DNA from 2 places in the Arthrobacter sp. MDB1-55 genome. Region 1 is predicted to be linked to the other one. Evidence: riboswitches for the same ligand, from Rfam matches in the RefSeq annotation. Region 1 holds a riboswitch; the other holds the start of a gene.

What was found. A riboswitch is a leader RNA that binds a small molecule or an ion and turns the genes downstream of it on or off. The one in region 1 is predicted to bind thiamine pyrophosphate.
Region 2: linked by a shared signal. The riboswitch ahead of AC5RU3_RS06480 (bifunctional hydroxymethylpyrimidine kinase/phosphomethylpyrimidine kinase) and the one ahead of AC5RU3_RS00605 (ECF transporter S component) in region 1 are both predicted to bind thiamine pyrophosphate.

What each region holds. Positions count from the first base shown of each region.
Region 1 covers NZ_JBNHID010000001.1:119,602-126,902, forward strand. Annotated here, with positions in the region: gene AC5RU3_RS00575 (Na(+)/H(+) antiporter subunit C) at 1-242, shown strand, start outside; gene AC5RU3_RS00580 (Na+/H+ antiporter subunit D) at 239-1,867, shown strand; gene AC5RU3_RS00585 (Na+/H+ antiporter subunit E) at 1,867-2,436, shown strand; gene AC5RU3_RS00590 (MrpF/PhaF family protein) at 2,433-2,690, shown strand; gene mnhG (monovalent cation/H(+) antiporter subunit G) at 2,698-3,081, shown strand; gene AC5RU3_RS00600 (DUF4235 domain-containing protein) at 3,108-3,368, opposite strand; TPP riboswitch at 3,496-3,611, shown strand; gene AC5RU3_RS00605 (ECF transporter S component) at 3,665-4,276, shown strand; gene AC5RU3_RS00610 (ABC transporter ATP-binding protein) at 4,278-5,768, shown strand; gene AC5RU3_RS00615 (energy-coupling factor transporter transmembrane component T family protein) at 5,765-6,562, shown strand; gene AC5RU3_RS00620 (sigma-70 family RNA polymerase sigma factor) at 6,705-7,217, shown strand; gene AC5RU3_RS00625 (COG4315 family predicted lipoprotein) at 7,219-7,301, opposite strand, start outside.
Region 2 covers NZ_JBNHID010000001.1:1,355,341-1,362,641, reverse strand. Annotated here, with positions in the region: gene AC5RU3_RS06490 (vitamin K epoxide reductase family protein) at 1-315, opposite strand, end outside; gene AC5RU3_RS06485 (Rne/Rng family ribonuclease) at 711-4,067, shown strand; TPP riboswitch at 4,202-4,316, shown strand; gene AC5RU3_RS06480 (bifunctional hydroxymethylpyrimidine kinase/phosphomethylpyrimidine kinase) at 4,308-5,906, shown strand; gene rplU (50S ribosomal protein L21) at 6,061-6,369, shown strand; gene rpmA (50S ribosomal protein L27) at 6,427-6,687, shown strand; gene obgE (GTPase ObgE) at 6,818-7,301, shown strand, end outside.

The DNA.
Region 1 (7,301 bases):
TGACGGCCTTCATGCTGGGAATTATCTACCGTTCGTGGATCCTCGGCCGCCAGGACGAGGTCCAGGATGACATCGAAGACCGGCGGGTGGCGTCTCAGAGCAGCTTCGATGCCGAGGACGACGCCGAAATTCCCATCGAGACCACAGAATTCACCCCCATCGAAGAGGCCGAAGAAGCGCCGGGCAACCAGCGGGCGGGAATCGGCAGCAGAGCGAGCAACCCACGAACGGAGGAGCGATGAACATAGCGAACCTCGCGCCTCTGGCAGTCGTGCTGCCGTTCCTGGGCGCAGCTCTTGCCTTCCTTTTGATCCGGCATTCCAGGTCCCAGCGTGCCGTGAGCATTACGACGCTCTGCGTAACCCTGATGATCGAGATCTTCCTCCTGCTGGATGCCAGCGGAAAGGGCACAACGGCCGTCTTCATCGGCAACTGGGCGGCTCCCTTCGGCATCACGATGGTGGTGGACCAGTTCTCCGCGCTGATGCTGGTGGTCTCCTCGGCCGTAAGCCTCGCGGTCCTGATCTACGCCACAGGACAGGGGATGACCGACGGTGACGAGGACGGGCCCATCTCGATCTTCCACCCGACGTACCTGATTCTGGTCGCCGGAGTGTCCAACGCATTCCTTGCCGGAGACCTCTTCAACCTGTACGTGGGGTTCGAGATTCTCCTCACCGCAAGTTATGTGCTCATGACACTGGGCGGCACCACACCGCGCATCCGTGCAGGGGTGACCTACGTCGTCGTCAGTGTGGTTTCCTCGGTTCTGTTCCTCATCAGCATCGGTATGATCTATGCCGCAACCGGCACCATCAACATGGCGGACCTGGCCCTCAAACTCGCGGATCTCGACCCCGCGACGCAGATGATCCTTCACCTGATGCTGCTGGTGGCATTCGGCATCAAGGCCGCGGTTTTCCCGCTGTCCTTCTGGCTGCCCGACTCCTACCCGACCGCCCCTGCTCCGGTGACCGCCGTGTTCGCCGGCCTGCTGACCAAGGTCGGCGTTTATGCAATGGTGCGGACTGAGACTTTGCTGTTCCCCGGCGACCGCATCAACACGCTGCTGATGATCGTCGCCATGCTCACCATGATCGTGGGCATACTCGGCGCGCTCGCGCAGTCGGACATCAAACGTATGCTCTCCTTCACGCTCGTCAGCCATATCGGGTACATGGTGTTCGGGCTCGCAATCTCCACTGTGATCGGCCTGGGCGCCGCCGTCTACTACGTTGCCCACCACATCATCGTGCAGACCAGCCTTTTCCTTGTCACGGGTCTCATCGAGCGCCGGGGCGGAACGGCCAATATGGATCGACTCGGCGGACTTGCGAAAATCTCGCCCTTCCTGGCGTTGCTGTTTTTCATTCCGGGCATGAATCTTGCAGGTATCCCGCCGTTCTCGGGCTTCCTCGGGAAGCTGGGACTGCTGCAGGCGGGCGTCGAACTCGGGACACCGCTTGCCTATGTGCTGGTCGGAGCCGGTGTACTGACGAGCCTCATAACGCTGCTTGCGATCGCGCGCGTCTGGAACCGCGCCTTCTGGCGCCGGCCGGAGGACGCAACACACCCGGATCCGATCCTGATGGCAACCTCGACAGACGGCTCGGCGGTGACGACTTCCCGCAGGGTCGCTGGGCACAGCACCGGTAAGTTCGCGGGCAGGAGTGCCGTCAGTTTGCTGCCCAAGACCATGGTCGGCGCCACCACGGGGCTCGTACTGCTGGGCGTCAGCCTCACGGTACTGGGCGGCCCCCTCTTCGAGCTGAGCGACCAGGCAGCGCAGCAGATGTTGGACCGTTCCCCGTATATCGACGCAGTCCTCGGGGAAGGCGCAACCGAAGCGGCAGGAGTCTCACCATGATGACAAGGCAACGTATCCCGTTGCGGGTTGAATTGCCGCTCCTGATCTGGCTGGTGATCGTGTGGGGAGCGCTCTGGCAGGACTTCAGCCTGGGTAACCTGGCGTTCGGCGCCATCATTGCGTTCGCGGTCGCGAACTTCCTTTATCTCCCGCCGGTGGAGCTCAGCGGGCGGTTCAATCTCTTCTACGCCGTTGGGTTCGCCGGCAGGTTCCTCTACCAGCTGCTGCAGGCCAGCGTGCAGGTCTTCTGGTTGGCGCTCGTCCGTGGACCGAAGCTGAAGAACGCCGTGGTGCGGGTGCGACTGCGCAGCCCCTCCGACCTTCTGGTGACGGCGACCGGACATGCTTTGTCGCTGATCCCCGGTTCTCTGGTGGTGGAGGTGGATCGCTCGACGTCCACCCTCTACCTGCATTGCCTCAACGTCGCGACGGATGATGACGCCGAGAAGGTTAGGGAGAATGCCCGGCGCACCGAAGAATGGTTGATCAGGGTTATGGGGTCCCGTGAGGATCTTGCCCTGCTGCGCTCGGAAGCGCCGCATCACCTCGACGGAAGGGCGCACCAGTGAGCATCGTTCTTGGCATCATCGCCGTCATTCTGGGAGTGTCTGCGCTCTTCGCGATCTACCGGGTGGCTCGCGGCCCGTCGATTCTTGACCGCGTGCTTGCCGTGGACGTACTCCTGGCGATCGTGGGAGGAGCACTGGCCGTAGACATGGTCGTCAATGGGCACACGAACACGCTGGTGATCCTCGTGGCGACATCCTTGATCGGTTTCATCGCGTCGGTGACCGTCGCCCGATTCGTCACCGAGAAGAAGTGAGCCGCTGATGGATGCTGCCCTGGATACCCTGACCGCCGTCCTGCTCCTCGGAGGGGCGCTTATGTCGCTGGCTGCCGCCGTCGGGCTTCTGCGGTTCCCGGACCTGCTGAGCCGCATGCACGCGGCAACCAAGCCGCAGGTTCTCGGGCTGCTGCTGTTCCTGTTGGCGATCGCCGTTCAGCAACGTTCGTGGGCGGTTGTGCCCGTACTGATCGTGTGCTGGATTTTCCAGCTCCTCACCGCTCCTGTCTCAGCCCATATGGTGGGCAGGGCGGGCTACCGCACCAAGCACCTCCGTAAGGACCTGCTGAGCATGGACGAGTTGGACGACGTCGTGGAACACGCGGCCACCAAGCGCCGTGAGGCGGGCGACCGCGCGTCCAGGGACTGACCGGAATGACTGTCACCCGGTGATTGTCAGGTGAGGTCGCGGGTGTTCTCGTAGCGGCGGATTGCCTGCTGGGTGGTGCGGTTGGTGAGCACGCGGATGGTGGTGCTGACGGAACCGGAAATGATCGCGAAGGCCAGCGCCGAACGCAGGCTGTTCTCCAGGCCTTCCTTGTCCTTCGGGGGCTCGTTTCCGGTGACCCGCTTCCAGATGAAGTCGACAAGCTGCGTTCCCACGAGGCCCGCCCCGATGCCCAGTCCAACACCCATCAGTTTGAAGATCGCGTTCATGGTGCCTCCTTCAGTCGGCTTAGTTTTGCTCCCAGCCTAGCGTTATCGGGACCCTCCGGTGGGAGGGCACCGAAGATCACGACGACGACGGTGCCTCCGTTCCCGGGTGTAGAGTTAATCTCGCTCAAAACAACGACAGGGGAGCGCAGCCACGTACGTGGTGGGCGCTGAGAGTGCGGACCACCGCAGACCCTCGAACCTGATCCGGCTAGTACCGGCGAAGGGAGTCGAGTTCTCAGGGCGACCGGCGTCCTGCCGGAAGGCCTTCCCCTCCTGTACCCAGGAGGATTTCACTCATGACTGCTACACACAGTCCTACACCGTCAACATCCCGCCGCCGCTTCGAATGGCGCGTCGTGGATATCGTGGTCGCCTCGGTCATCGCGGTGGCCGTAGGCGTCATCTTCTTCGCCTGGTCCGCCGGCTACAGCGGCGTGGCAGCCGTGACTGCGGCGTACCCGCCGTTGGCCGGCCTGTATTCGGGTGGCTGGCTCATCGCCGGTGTGCTGGGCGGATTCATCATCCGCAAGCCGGGCGCTGCCATCTACTGCGAGGTCGTCGCGGCTGCCGTTTCGGCGCTCATCGGCACCCAATTTGGAGTTGCCGTGCTCTTGTCCGGCCTGATCCAGGGCATCGGGGCCGAGCTGATCTTCGCCCTGTTCCTTTACCGCCGCTGGAACCTTGGGGTCGCGCTTCTTGCCGGGCTGGGCGCCGGACTTGCCCTCGCCGTCAGCGAGAACATCATGTACAACGCAGCATGGACCATGGATCATAAGCTGATGTACGGCGTTTTTGCGGCCGTCTCCGGTGTAGTGCTCGCAGGGTTGCTGTCCTGGCTTGCCACTCGCGGCCTGGCGAGGACCGGCGCTCTGTCTTCCTTTGCTTCGGGCCGCACGGCTGACGTTTAGGGTGAGCCCGACGACGGCCGGCCCGGCTGCAATCACCGCCCAGGGCTGGGGATGGCGTCACCCTGGCCGGGCGCGGTGGGCGGTGCGCGACATCGACCTGACCATCGACGCCGGGCAGCGCGTATTGCTCCTCGGCGCCTCCGGTGCAGGAAAATCGACTCTGCTCCACGGACTCGCCGGAGTGCTCGGCGAGCATGACGAGGGAGAGCAGACCGGCTCGCTCGCGGTCGACGGCGTCAGCCCCGCCGCTGCTCGCGGACGTTCCGGACTGGTCCTGCAGGACCCGGATACCCAACTGGTCCTTGCGCGCGTCGGTGACGAGGTAGCGTTCGGCGCCGAGAACCTGGCCGTGCCGCGTGCCGAGATCTGGCCGCGCGTGAGGCGGGCGCTTGACGACGTCGGTCTTGATGTCCCGCTCAACCACCCCACCACTGCACTCTCCGGGGGTCAGAAGCAACGACTTGCTCTGGCTGCCGTCCTCGCCATGCAGCCCGGATTGCTGCTTCTTGACGAGCCAACCGCCAATCTTGACCCCGCAGGGGTGATCGAGGTGAGGGACGCCGTCGTACGGGTGCTGGACCGGACCGCTGCCACGCTCGTCGTGGTGGAGCACCGGGTCGAGGTATGGGCCGATGTGGTGGACCGCGTGATCGTACTGGATTCCGACGGCGGTATTCTCGCGGACGGCGAACCGGACGCCGTGCTTCAGCGAAACGCCGTGCGCACCCGGCTCATAGAAGCCGGGGTATGGGTACCCGGTCACCGGCCCGCTACTCCCGCCGTTCGGCAGGGTGCCGGCGAGGACCTCCTGCAGGCTGCCGGGTTATCTGTCACACGCACCAAACGGGGACCTGCGGTGCTCAGCGGTGTTGACCTCATCCTTGGTCAGGGCGAGGCGGTCAGCGTGCTCGGACCCAACGGAGGCGGCAAGTCCACGCTCGCCCTCACGCTCGCAGGGCTGCTGAAGCCGCGCGCCGGCAAGCTGACAGCACTGGACCCGCTCGCCCGCGGAGTCGGGTCCACGCCGCAGAACTGGAAGTCCGCGGAATTGGTCAGCCGGATCGGCACGGTGTTCCAGGAGCCCGAGCACCAGTTCCTGACCAACACTGTGCTTGAGGAACTCGAGTTCGGACCCCGCCGGGTTGCCCGGCAGAGCGAAGCGGACATACGACGCCGGATCGACCCCATCGCGGAACGGCTCAGGCTCACGGGACTGCTGAAGGCCAATCCCTTCACGCTGTCCGGAGGTGAGAAGCGGCGGCTGTCGGTGGCGACCATGCTCGCCACAGACCCGGACATCCTGATTCTGGATGAGCCCACCTTCGGTCAGGACGCGAACACCTGGGCTGAGCTGATCGGCCTCCTCGCCGAGCTTATCCATGCGGGTACCTGCGTGGTATCGGTGACCCATGACCGCGAGTACACCACGGCGCTCGGGAGCCGCATCGTGAGCGTCGACGGACATTCCGCAACGCTGGAGGTAGCGGCGTGAGTGTGGACATCCTGACTCCGGAGATCACTGGCCGGTTCCTTCCTCGGGCCAATCCGCTCTCGAAGCTGTTCGCCGCCGTGGTGATCACCGTCGTCGTCATGCTCAGCGTGGACTGGGTCAGCGCCGGCGTGGTTCTCGCTTCTGAACTGCTCCTTCTGCCGCTGCTTGGCATCAGCATCCGGCGGCTGCTGCTGCGGACCTGGCCGTTCGTCCTCGCGGCCGTCGTCGGTGCCTACGGGACCGCGCTTCTCGCGGAGAAGACCGGGCGTGTCCTGTTCGAGCTGGGGCCCGTGCTGTTCACTGAGGACTCGGTCAACGCTGGTTTAGCCATCGGGCTGCGCGGGCTCGCAATCGCGCTTCCGGGCCTGTTCCTGCTGGCCAGTACCGACCCGACCGACCTCGCCGATGCGCTCGCGCAACGACTGAGGGCTCCGCACCGGTTCGTGCTGGGAGCGCTGGCGGGGATGCGGCTCGTTGGGCTGCTCTTCGACGAATGGCGGACCCTCGGGCTGGCCCGGCACGCCCGGGGAGTGGGCCACGAGGGCAATCCGGCGGCACGCCTCGGAAACTTTCTCGGTCAGGCCTTCGGGCTCATGGTGCAGGCGATCCGACGGGCAACCCGGCTCGCCGTGGCCATGGAGGCACGTGGTTTCGGTGCGGGACCACGCACCTGGGCCAGGGAGAGCACCTTCAGCCGCGTCGACATCGTGGTGGTCCTGGTTGGTGTGGCGATCGCCGGGCTGGCTGCCAGCGCGTCCGTGCTGGCGGGGACCTGGAACTTCATACTGGGCTGACGGACTGCGGTCCAGCACCCTGTCGGAATAGGCCATCGAGGGGCATGATGAAGGAGGCCGCAGGTTTTTCCCAACCTTGCACCGCATGAATGGGTAAGAACTGCGGTGGAATGGCTTGGGATGTCGAGTGTGGGGAACGAACATGGCCGAAGGGCAGCCGGACTGGCTCAGCGTCATCAGGGACAACCATCTGCGCCCTCTCCGGCGGTTCGTTCACCGTCTTACACCGGACGCCTTCCTGGCCGATGAAGTCGTCCAGTTGACTCTGTTGCGTGCCTGGGAGCATCCGGTGATGCGGGGGCACACTGAACTGGAGATCCGCGCGTGGCTTTTCGTGGTGGCCCGCAACATTCTCGTTGACTCATTCCGCAGCGGGTTCAGCCGCCACGAACTTGACGTGGACGAGGTCCCGGATACTCCTTCCCGCGACGAGGTCGAACAGCTCCTGACCTCCTGGCTGCTGACGGACGCGCTCAACGAGCTCTCCCCGGAACACCGGGATGTGGTGCTGCACTTCTACTTCCGCGGTGAGACCGTGGCCGAGATTTCACGGTCCCTCTCCATACCGGAGGGGACCGTGAAATCCCGGCTGCACTATGCCTTGCGCTCCCTGAAGAGTGCGCTCCTTGCCCGCGATGTAGTCCCTGGCGGGTAGGTCACTGAATCATGGTGCCGTCAGGTGCGACGACGTACCACACCTCGTTCACGCCCTGACCGTTGGTGTCGCCCGGTGCTTCAT
Region 2 (7,301 bases), 1.2 Mb from region 1:
GACCATCGCCGTCGTCAGAATGACGGTGAACGCCGCGATGCCGATCAGCGGGTTCGGGAACCCGAACAGTGCCGCCTGCCAGGTGCGGAAGACCTCTCCGCATGAGACGAAGGGGCTGATGTCGCAGGAGGTGACGTAGTTCGGGTCCTCGTAAAGGGCAAGCCGTTCAAGGACCAGCTGGCCCGAAGCCAGGAACCCGATGAACCCGCACACTGCGAATAGCCAGGCCACACCACGGTCAGAGGCGAAAGCCGGTATGCCACCGCCCTGCAAGCCGTTCACGCCCGTTGGGGCATCCCGGGCGTCGTCTTCCATGCACCCCTCCTGTGGTCATCCACCAGCGAGTCTAACCGGCGCTACAACGCCTTATGACGGGCATGTGAGACAATGAAGGTGGCTGGCGCAGGAACCACATTCCGGTGCCGGTCCAGTGACAGGCTTCCGGTTCTGCCGGCGACGCTCCTGCGGATTTTGGCACTTCATGGTGAACCCCGCAGAATCCGCCGGGCAGAACCCGCGCTGGTTTCAGCGATCGGGCAGGAAAAGCGCCACTGGTCTTCGAGTGATGCCGCGCCCCATGGTTGGCGCGACCTCGGATGACACAATAACGACTTCCGGGTGGCGCGTGCACCAACGCCGCGGACACCCGACCAAGCGCCTCGGGGCGCCGGAATGTGGACGGCGTTCCCGAGGGTGGAGCACAGCCAAATATGGATACAAACGCATCAGATACCTCAGAGGTCCTGACGGATGCAGTTGAGCACGTTGCACCGGAGCGCAAGGCGCCGCGTACGCGCCGGAAGAAGAACGACGACGACGTAGCCGAGCGTTCGGACGCGTCGCCGGCTGCCGCGGGAGACCCCGAGAACGCCCCGCAGCCTGCCCGCCGGCGCGCGCCGCGCCGCGCCGCAGCGTCCGAACTCACCTTGCCGGAGTCCCCATCCCAGCCGCCGTCGATCGGTGCCGAGCCGGACGCGGTACAGGCCGGAAGCCCCGCTGCCGAGGCGGGCGAAGCCGTCAGCGGCGAGGAGGGTGAAGGCGTTCCGGAAGAGCGGAAGCCCGTCCGCGCACGTCGGACCCGCAAGACAGCCCCTGCCGAGAGCCCTGAGCAGCAGTCATCTGAGGAGCCCGCTCCGGAGGAAGCAGCCGCTGAGCGACCGGTACGCCGCCGTCGTGCCAGCACCAAGGCCGCAGTCACCGAGGGCGCTGGAGCTGACGACGTCAGTGTCGCGGTGGAAACGTCCGAACCCGCGTCCGGCGACTCGGCAGACGAGCCGGCGTCGGAGCAGGCATCCCGGCCCCCGCGGTCAACCCGTTCGCGGAGCCGCCGGGCGACGGGCGGCACCGAGGCCACGGCTGAGGTGGCGCAAGCTGACACAGCGCCCCAGACCGCAGAGGCAGGCAGCGCAGCCGCTGAGGAACCGAAGGCCGGGACTCCCGATTCCGGGACCGAGCCGGCCGCTACCGCGCCGCACGCCGCCGCGTCTCCAGGGACTGACGGCGGAGCACCCGTCGCTGAAGCTGCCCCTCGCGCCCTGGATCCCTTCGCGGTTCCCGACTCACCGGTCTCCTTGCTGTTCCACGCACCGGACCTCACCGCCGTCGTGCCGCGGAATCAGCCGAAGACAGTCACACCCGAAGACACCGAAGATGACACCGAGGGTGACGACGACGGCCGCGGACGTCGTCGGAACCGGCGCAGCCGGAGCCGCAGCCGGGCTGTCGAAGGTGAGGCATCAGAGTCCGAGTCACGGAGCCAGGGGCCGGCAGAGTCCAGCGAGGAGAGCGAGTCGGTCACCTCCCGTCGTCGTCGTCGCCGTCGCCGCGGGGACGAAGACCTCGAACTGACCGGTGGATCGGACGATGACCCGCCCAACACCATCACGCGGGTGCGCGCGCCGCGGCAGAGCCAGGAAGCGCCGTCGGACCGCGTCACGAGCGTCAAGGGTTCCACACGACTGGAAGCCAAGAAGCAGCGCCGTCGTGAATCCCGCGATTCGGGCCGGCGCCGCCACGTGATCACCGAAGCGGAGTTCCTAGCGCGCCGCGAGTCCGTTGACCGCCAGATGGTGGTCCGCCAGAGCGATGACAGGATCCAGATCGCGGTCATGGAGGACGGCGTTCTTGCCGAGCACTTCGTGTCCAAGACCCAGCAGGATTCCCTGATCGGGAACGTCTACCTCGGCAAGGTCCAGAACGTCCTTCCCAGCATGGAGGCAGCGTTCATCGACATCGGACGCGGACGTAACGCCGTGCTGTATGCCGGAGAGGTCAACTGGGATGCAGCGGGCCTGGACGGACAGCCGCGCCGTATTGAACTGGCGCTGAAGTCAGGCGACTCGGTGCTGGTGCAGGTCACGAAGGACCCCGTGGGCCACAAGGGCGCGCGGCTGACCAGCCAGATTTCCCTGCCGGGCCGCTATCTGGTCTACGTGCCCGGCGGCTCCATGACCGGCATATCCCGCAAGTTGCCCGACGTGGAGCGCAACCGCCTCAAGCGGATCCTCAAGGACCGGTTGCCTGAGAATGCCGGCGTCATCGTGCGGACCGCCGCCGAGGGCGCCAGCGAAGAGGAACTGACCCACGACATCAACCGCCTCCGCTCGCAGTGGGAGACCATCGAGGGCAAGGCATCGTCCACCAAGACGCTGGCACCGGAACTCCTCTACGGAGAGCCGGATCTCACCATCAAGGTGGTGCGTGATGTGTTCAACGAGGACTTCTCCAAGCTGATCGTCTCCGGGGAAGAGGCGTGGGACACCATCGAGGCGTACGTGATGTACGTAGCGCCGGACCTCGTCGGCAGGCTCGAGAAGTGGACCCAGGACGAGGACATCTTCGCTGCCCGGCGCATCGACGAGCAGATCCACAAGGCACTGGAACGCAAGGTCTTCCTGCCTTCGGGCGGTTCGCTGGTCATCGACCGGACCGAAGCCATGACGGTTGTCGACGTCAATACGGGGAAGTTCACCGGTAGCGGCGGCAACCTTGAGGAAACCGTCACGAAGAACAACCTGGAAGCGGCCGAGGAAGTGGTCCGGCAGCTCCGGCTCCGCGACATCGGCGGCATCATCGTCATCGACTTCATCGACATGGTGCTCGAGGCGAACCGCGACCTCGTGCTGCGCCGCCTCGTGGAGTGCCTGGGCCGTGACCGGACCAAACATCAGGTTGCTGAAGTCACCTCCCTCGGCCTCGTGCAAATGACCCGCAAGCGCATGGGAACCGGTCTGCTTGAAGTGTTCGGCGAGAACTGCGAGCACTGCGGCGGACGCGGCGTCGTCACCCACGACGAGCCGGTCGAGCACCGCAGGCACGCCGTATCAACGGAGAACCACCAGCAGCACCTGCGGCAGGAAAAGATGTCCCGCAGCGAACGCAAGCGCCGCGCCAAAACCCAACAGGTCGAGGAGCACGTTCCCGCCCCCGAGCAGAAGACTGACGACGCCGAGCGTCAGGCGCGCGCCGAGGCCGCACGGGCAGCTCTCGCGAACATCGCTGCGGCGACTCACGCTGCGCATGAACACGACCACGACCACGATCACGAGGAGGCGGCAGCCGAAGCGCCGTCGTCGGGCCCTGTGCTGACGATCAACGGCGAGAAGGTGACGCTGCCGCGTGCGGAGAATGGGCCGGTCGTTCCCCGACCGGAGCCGGAGCTGACCCTCGAGAGCCTGACGGAAGCATTCAACCGCTTCCCGGCGGCCAGCGAGACCGAGCCTGATCCGGAACCCGCCTTCCGGGAGCGGAGCGGACAGACACCGGCTCGCAGCGTGACCGTTGAGCCCGCGCCGGAGATCTCACGTCCAGAGCCGGTGAAGCGCGAAACTCCCGCAGTGGACGCGGGTGCAGCGCCGACATCCGGTCGCCGCAACCGGAGGCATCGGGCCGCCAGCAGCGCGCAGGGCTCCGCCGTCAACGCAACTATCGAGCGCGCCGGCGAAGCGACGGCCGCCCCGTCGGGCGGAGCGCAGTACGTGGCGCGGGCCGAGAAACCCGCAGCCAAGCCGGAGAAGTCGGACGAGCCGATGATCCTGGGTGTCGGAGTGCCTGCCTCCGAGCTCTAGGTTCCGACACTTTCAGCGAACACGCCGTTCCCTTCCCCGAAGGGAGCGGCGTGTTCTGTTGTGAGGGTCAGCTTCTGTGACACGGCGCCTGAGCCCGAAACCAGACGGCCGGTCCGGGCAGGGGTAAGGTGGGACGAAGTGACACGCGGTGCCCGGTCCGGGCTGAGATAAGACGCGTTGAACCTGATCTAGAGATGGCCGCCGACACGCGGTCCTTGGCCTAGCGGAGGGATGTCGCGAATGAGTATTCGCACGCTCATGGAGCACACAGAATCATCAACCTACCCAGCACAGACGCGGACAATTCCGCGTGTCCTGAGTATTGCGGGTACCGACCCGACCGGGGGAGCGGGCATCCAGGCCGATCTGAAGAGCATCGGCGCGCAGGGCGGGTACGGCATGGCCGTGGTGACCTCCCTCGTTGCGCAGAACACCAGGGGAGTGCGGGCTGTCCACACGCCGCCGGCAGCTTTCCTTGCTGAGCAGTTGACCGCCGTCAGTGACGACGTGGTCATTGATGCGGTCAAGATCGGCATGTTGGGCGACGTGGAAACCATCCGGACGGTAGCCGGGTGGCTGCCCCGTGCGTCAGCTGCCGTCGTCGTGCTTGATCCGGTCATGGTGGCAACCAGCGGTGACAGGCTTCTGGCAACCGACGCCGAGGATGAACTGCGCGCGCTGATTCCGCTCGCCGATCTTGTGACACCGAACCTGCCCGAACTCGCCGTGTTGGTGGGTGAGCCGGTTGCCGAGACCTGGGAAGCTGCTCTGGAGCAGGGGCAGCGCCTCGCGGCGTCAACGGGAACGTCCGTTCTGGTCAAGGGCGGCCATCTCAAGGACCTCAGGGATGGAGGAGACACCGGGGAGGGAAATCGGGCGTGCCCGGATGCGTTCATCGACGCGTCCGACGGTGCCGGGACGGTGACGGAGGTCAGCGGCGCCAGGATCGCCACCCGCAACACGCACGGCACCGGATGCTCGCTCTCGGCTGCCCTCGCTACCGTCCAGGTGCGTACGCGCGACTGGCACGAGTCGCTGGTGATCGTCAAGAAGTGGCTGAGGGGCGCGCTGGAACGTGCCGACGAGCTGCAGGTGGGGGAGGGCAACGGTCCCATCCACCATTTCCATGAGTTCGAGCCGAGGCTCGGGGACAGGCCGCTCGTGGAACGTCCATTCAGCGAACAGGTCTGGGAGCTCACTGCCGGACACCGCAGCGCCATCGAGGCGCTCGGATTTGTGCAGGACCTGAGTGACGGTACCCTGCCCTCTGAACAGTTTGCCTACTATCTGGCACAGGACGCTCTCTACCTCCGTGAGTACTCACGGGTGCTGTCCAGGGCCAGTGCGCTGGCACCCACCGAGGCGGAGCAGCTGTTCTGGGCACGGTCCGCATTGAATTGCCTCGAGGTGGAGTCCGAGTTGCACCGGACGTGGCTTGCCGGACGAGAACTGACCGACACGCAGGGTCCCGTCACCAAGGCCTACGTCGATCATCTGCTGGCTGCCTCCGCCAATGGCGGGTACGCGGTGCTCGTGGCTGCTGTGTTGCCGTGCTTCTGGCTTTACGCGCATGTCGGCAGCGTTCTGCATGCGCGGTGGAGTGGTTCGAAGTCCGGACACGGGCACCCTTATGCGAGTTGGATGGAAACCTACGCCGATCCCGATTTTGCTGAGGCTACCGGGTGTGCGATTGCCTTCGCCGATGCGGCATTTGCCGGCGCGTCGGCGGGGGACCGAGCCGCTATGGTCGACGCTTTCGTTGCCTCCGCCTGGTACGAGCATGAGTTCTTCGACGCACCGACGCGTGTTGATTTGCGGGATACCGCAAAACTGCCGTAATCTAGATCTTCGGTGCTGCGCCCTTGTATGACTATTTTCGGGGCGTGGTTGTGCCGTGAGTGCACAGGCACCCCTCCGGCTGCGCTGCTAACAGCGTACGGTCCCGGAAACAGTAAGCAAACAGTTTTGATCGTCGAGAGAAGTGAGTTCCCAAGTGGTGTACGCGATTGTCCGCGCAGGCGGCCGCCAAGAAAAGGTTTCCGTGGGAGACCTCGTTACCCTTGACCGCGTCCCCGGTGAGGCCGGCAGCAGCTTCAAGCTGCCTGCTCTCCTTCTGGTCGACGGCGACAAGGTGACTTCAGCAGCACAGGACCTGGCAAAGGTCACTGTCACTGCCGAAATCGTCGAGAATCTTCGGGGCCCGAAGATTGTTATCCAGAAGTTCAAGAACAAGACCGGCTACAAGAAGCGCCAGGGTCACCGTTCAGAGCTCACCAAGGTCAAGATCACGGGCATCGCGTAACCCTCACACGGTTACTCGTTCCTCAGATTCTGTTCGAGAAAAAGGCAGGCATAACAGATGGCACATAAGAAGGGTGCGAGCTCCACTCGCAACGGTCGCGACTCCAACGCCCAGTACCTCGGCGTGAAGCGGTTCGGCGGACAGGTCGTTAAGGCAGGCGAAATCATCGTTCGTCAGCGCGGTACCCATTTCCACCCCGGCGCCAACGTTGGCCGTGGCGGCGATGACACGCTGTTCGCTCTGGAAGCCGGTGCCGTTGAATTCGGTACCCGCCGCGGACGCCGCGTTGTGAACATCGTGGGTGCGGCTGCCGAGTAGTACTCGCAACCGCACACCATAGCAGCGTTCACAAAAGCACTAGGGTGGGGTGAGCCAATCAGGCTCACCCCACCTTCTTTTAAGCCGGATAGACTCGGCACTGATGTGAGATTCTCAAGAGGAGTACACCGTGGCAAGCTTCGTTGACCGCGTAGTTCTGCACGTCTCGGGCGGCACCGGCGGACACGGGTGCGTCTCGGTCAAGCGGGAAAAGTTCAAGCCCCTGGGTGGCCCTGACGGCGGCAACGGCGGGGACGGCGGCGCCGTGATCCTGCGCGTTGACCCGCAGACGACCACTCTTTTGGACTACCACCACGCCCCGCACCGCCACGCTACGAACGGCGGCAACGGCATGGGCGACTGGCGGGAAGGCCGCAGGGGCGAAACCCTTATCCTGCCGGTCCCCGACGGCACTGTGGTCAAGTCCCCCGAGGGCGAGGTGTTGGCTGACCTCGTCGGCCCGGGCGCCGAATTCGTCGCCGCCGCTGGCGGGCAGGGCGGCCTCGGCAACTCCTCGCTGTCGTCGCAGAAGCGGAAGGCTCCCGGGTTCGCATTGCTGGGAATTCCCGGTGACGCACGCGACATCGTGCTCGAGCTCAAATCCATTGCGGACA